DNA from 2 places in the Diaphorobacter sp. MNS-0 genome. Region 1 is predicted to be linked to the other one. Evidence: predicted binding sites of a transcription regulator. Region 1 holds the regulator's gene; the other holds the start of a gene.

Evidence for each region. The regulator FliA, encoded in region 1, starts transcription of late flagellar genes. The targets are predictions, from matches to a motif close to CTAAAGTTTNNNNNNNNNNNGCCGNTA.
Region 2: a site for FliA is predicted at 1,150-1,176, ahead of K2L43_RS08965 (YjfB family protein). Genes of this name have one in related genera too.

Annotation. Positions count from the first base shown of each region.
Region 1 is NZ_CP080761.1:3,543,720-3,546,103, reverse strand. Features, by position in the region: gene K2L43_RS16810 (hypothetical protein) at 1-329, shown strand, start outside; gene K2L43_RS16805 (RNA polymerase sigma factor FliA) at 540-1,253, opposite strand; gene K2L43_RS16800 (hypothetical protein) at 1,258-2,055, opposite strand; gene flhF (flagellar biosynthesis protein FlhF) at 2,045-2,384, opposite strand, start outside.
Region 2 is NZ_CP080761.1:1,857,925-1,860,308, forward strand. Features, by position in the region: gene K2L43_RS08960 (FAD-binding oxidoreductase) at 1-863, shown strand, start outside; gene K2L43_RS08965 (YjfB family protein) at 922-1,125, opposite strand; gene K2L43_RS08970 (dihydrolipoyl dehydrogenase) at 1,282-2,384, opposite strand, start outside.

The sequences.
Region 1 (2,384 bases):
TCACCTCCATCGAAGCGCAGCTGCAGGACATGCAGGCTGCGCTTCTTGCTTCCAACCCCCAGACTTTTGAAGACACTGCGGTGCAGCTGCGCGGCGCTGCCATGGCACTGGCCCAGGCCCTGGCGCCTGTGGCGGGCGCGCTGGAGCCCGCCGCCACGCAAAGGGTGCAGGCCATCGGCCGGCAATTGACGCTGGTGCGCGACCAACTGGCGCGGGTGATGGCGCTGACCGAGCGACAGGCGGCGTCGCTGCTGCCGCCCGTGGAGGGGGTGACTTATGGGCCCTCGTCCGGCGCCGCGGGGGCGCGGATTTACCGGGCACCGGGGTGACTTTTAGCCCGAATTGCTGGCTGGGGCTTATGGGATAAGCGCTGGCAGCTATCTTTTTTGATGGGTTCTTCGGGCTTGATGTTGTTGCCCGGGATCCGCCCCGGCGAGCGCATATCCCGGCCCGCGCCATGAAAAGCCGCACCACAAGCTCAAAAAAATAGCTGCCCGCGCTTGTCCAGCAAGCGCAAAACAGCTATTTCATCCAAAAAATCAGTGCCCCCGCATCTTCGTCCGCAACCGCGCAATCGCCTGGCTGTGCAGCTGGCACACGCGCGATTCGGTCACGCCCAGGACGGCGGCGATTTCCTTCAGGTTCATGTCGTGCTCGTAGTACATGCCCATGATGTACTGCTCGCGCTCGGGCAGGGCCTTGATGGCCTCGACCAGCGAGGCGCGCAGGCGCTGGTCGCGCAGCACGGCCATGGGATCGGCGCCCTCGTCGGCCACGTGGCGGTCCAGGAAGCCTTCGTCCTCGTCATCGTGGTGAAAGTCTTCCAGGTACACCAGCTGCGTGCCGCGCACCTTGCTCAGCAGGGCCTGGTAGTCCTCCAGGCTCATGCCCAGTTCGGCGGCGATCTCGGACTCGATGGGGCTGCGGCCCAGGCGCTGCTCCACGCGGTGCAGGGCATGCTCGATGTCCTTTTGGCTCTTGCGCGAGCTGCGGCTCATCCAGTCGCCCTCGCGCAGCTCGTCGAGCATGGCGCCGCGGATGCGCTGGCTGGCAAAGGTCTCGAACTGCACGCCCTGCGCGACTTCGTAGCGCGAGAGCGCGTCGTTCAGACCGATCATGCCGACCTGGATCAGGTCGTCCAGCTCCACGTTGGGCGGGAGCTTGGCGATCATGTGGTGGGCGATGCGCCGCACCAGGGGCACGTGCTGGTGGAACAGCGCGTCCCGGTCGAGCTGGCCTTTCGCGGTGTACATCGGGTCAGTGGCTCCGGTCCAGGGGCGAGAGGGAGGCGCACAGGCTGTGCGGGGGCAGCAGGGGCATGGCAGCGTCAATGGTGCATGCGTTTTCCAGCAGTTGCAAGGCCAGCCGCTGGATGTCCTGCGCGCGCGCCGCGGCCACGGTGGTGGTGTGGACCTGCAGGCCCAGGTGGGTGCGCGCGCTGCGCTGCAGCGTGTCCAGCGCCTCGGCGGTCTGGCGGTGCTGCACAGGCTCCTGCGGCGCGAGGATGGACGCCACCGTGCAGCGCACGCCGGCGTGCAGCGCCATGTGCTTGAGCTGGCGGTAGCTGCGCACCATGCCTTGTGCGCCGGGGCCGGTCATGATCAGCGGTACGCTGGCGCTGCCGCGCAGCAGCGGCGCCAGTTGCTCGGGCGGCGCATGCAGCACCACCAGCGCGTAGGCGCGAAACAAGGGCTGCAGGCGCTGCAGCACGGCGGCGCCATGGTGTTCGGACTGCTGCGCGAGGCGGGCCAGCCCGCGGGCCGCGGGCACCACGGCCAGCGACGCGCCGGTGGCGGAGGCCAGCGTCTGCGCGCCGTTCCAGGGAGCCGGGTGCAGCAGCTGGTCCAGGCCGGGCATGTGCGGGCTCTCGAGCGCCGTGCCGTCCAGCACCACGACGGGGTAGCCCAGGCGCTGCAGGCTGGAGCACAGCTGCCACAGCATTTCCAGCCACGGGCCGCTGCCCGGCTGGCTCAGCACGGCCAGCAGGCGCAGGTCCTGCTGCGGCGTGTAGCTGTGCAGCCCGGCGGCCTGGTGCAAAGCGGTATCAAGCAACATCGGCCATCCCCCGCTCATCGGCCGTTTCCGTGGCGTGCGAGAAGAAGAAGTTCAACTCGGCGGCCTTGGGGTCGAAGGCCGACTTCACGCTCGTGCGCATGGAGGCGCTCACGAGCTTGCGGGCGTCGGCCGCTTCCCAGTCCTCGGGCACGCGCTGGCCGTTGGTCACGCCGCGCAGCACCATCTGGTGGCGGATCAGCGCATCGATGGCGGGGCCCAGCTTCACGGCCTCGTCCACCTTGGACAGGATGGCCTGCTGCGAGCCGGTGGTCTTGAAGCCGGTGAGCACGTCGTCCAGCGTATCGCCGTGGCTGCTGGCGTTGAGCACC
Region 2 (2,384 bases), 1.7 Mb from region 1:
ACCTGGCGGGGCCCGACCAGCTCGACCTGCTGGAAGCCGCCTACGCCGAGGCGCTGCCGCGCAACCCGCAGGTGCGCCGCCTGACGCGCGAGGAGCTGCTGGAGCAGGCCCCGTGCCTGCGCCCCGAGGCCGTGGCCACGGGCATGAGCGAGCCCGGCGCCGCCGACATCGACGTGCATGCGCTGCACCAGGGCTACCTGCGCGGCCTGCGCCAGCGTGGTGGCGAGATCCGCACCCATGCCGAGGTGACGGCCCTGCAGCGGGGCGAGGAGGGCTGGCACATCACCCTGGCCGATGGCGAGGTGCTGCGCGCGCGCGCCGTGGTCAATGCCGCAGGCGCCTGGGCCGATGTGGTGGCAGCCCAGGCGGGCGTGCCGCCCATCGGGCTGGAGCCGCGCCGGCGCACGGCCTTCACCTTCCCCGTGCCGGCCGGCATGCAAGCGGCCCACTGGCCCGCTGTCATCGGCATTGCGGAGGACTACTACTTCAAGCCCGACGCGGGGCAGATGCTGGGCTCCCCCGCCAATGCCGATGCCGTGGCGCCGCACGACGTGGTGCCTGAGGAACTGGACGTGGCGCTGGGTATCCACCGCATCGAGCAGGTGACGTGCTTTCAGATCCGCCGCCCCTCGCACACCTGGGCGGGGTTGCGCTCGTTCGTGGCCGATGGCGACCTGGTCATTGGCTGGGACAACCATGTGCCCGGCTTCTTCTGGCTGGCCGCGCAAGGCGGCTATGGCATCCAGAGCGCGGCGGGCGCGGCGCTGCTGACGCGGCAGTTGGCACTGGGCGAGCCGCTGGCCCCGGAGCTGGCGCGCGAGGGTGTGGACGTGGCGGGCCTGTCGCCTGCGCGGCTGCGCTGAGCAAGGCCAGAGCTGAAGCCGGCCTGAGCCGCCGAAAAAAGCCAGCGCGCCGTGCGCGTCAGGCGTAGGTGTTGAGCTGCGTGCCCAGCGGGCCCCCGGTCGCCAGCGGTGGCTGGGGCAGGGCGGCGAGCAGGGTGGCGGCGGCCGTTTCCTGCGTGTCCAGGGCCTTCTTCAGCACGGTGACCTGGACGGCATCGGCCGTCTCGCGGCTGGCGAGGGCGCTGGCGGTGCTGACGATGGATTGGGTGAGGGCGACGTCCATGGCGATCTCCGGTGTACCTCTTGTTATCGGTCAGTTCACCGCGGATTCAAGGGTGCTTCTATAAACATAGCTGTTGGCGCTTGATACGTAAGAATTTCAAGCTGTTTTGGTGCTGAAAATCCATCCTGGCAAGCGCAGCCAGCTATTGTTTTTGTATCAGTCCAGCGCGCTCGCGCCGTAGGCCTCGCAGGCGGCGAGGTCGGAATCGCTGGCCTTGGGCAGGCGCGAGGCCGCGTCGCGCAGCGCCGTGCGCAGGCCTTCCTCCAGCACCGGATGGTAGAAGGGCATGCGCAGCAGGTCGTGCACCGTCAGCCGCTGCTCGACGGCCAGCGCCAGCAGGTGAGCCATGTGTTCGCCCGCAGGCGCGCACAGCTCGGCGCCCAGCAGACGGCCGCTGCCGTGCTCGGCGTACACGTTCAGGCGCCCGTGGTTGCACTGCGCCACGCGCGCGCGGCCCTGGCGCGCAAAGTCCACCGTGCCCACCACCCATTGCCCCTGGGGCAGATCGGCATGGCGCTGTCCCACCACGGCGGCATGGGGCTGGCTGAAAGTGATGGCCAGCGGCGTGCGCCGGGCGAAGCCGCGCGGCGTAGGCGCCAGGGCGTTCAACCCCGCAATGTGGCCCTCGTCCGCGGCTTCATGCAGCAGGGGGCGGTCGCCATCGGCATCGCCCGCGATGAAGACGGGCAGATCGCCCACCTGCAGGGTGCACGGATCGATGGGCGGGCGGCCCTTGTCGTCCAGCGCCACGCCCAGCGTGTCCAGCCCCAGGTGCTCCAGATTCGGGCGCCGGCCCATGGCGGCCACCACCTGGTCCACCACCACGGTCGCGCTGCCGTTGGTGACCTGTATGCCGCCGGCCACCTCGCGCAGCTCGGCCTTGTCGCCCACGTTGACGATGAATTCGTCCTTCAGCCGCGCCAGCAGCGCGTCGTTGATGGCGGGGTCGCTCAGGCCGGCCACGGTGTTGCCCGTGGCGAAGGCAATCACTTCCACCCCCAGCCGCGCGAGCGCCTGCGCGATTTCCACCCCCAGCGGCCCCAGCCCGATGACGGCCACGCGCGGGCCGAGCGTGGGTTGCTCGAACAGCGTGTCGGTGGTGAGGATGCGGTCGCCAAAAGCCAGCCAGTCCTCCGGCACGATGGGGCGCGAGCCCGTGGCGATGATGATGCGCCGCGCGGTGTGCACCTGGCCGTTCACTTCCACACGTTGCGCGTCCAGCAGCCGGGCGTGGCCGCTGATGGCGCGCTCGCCCGCGT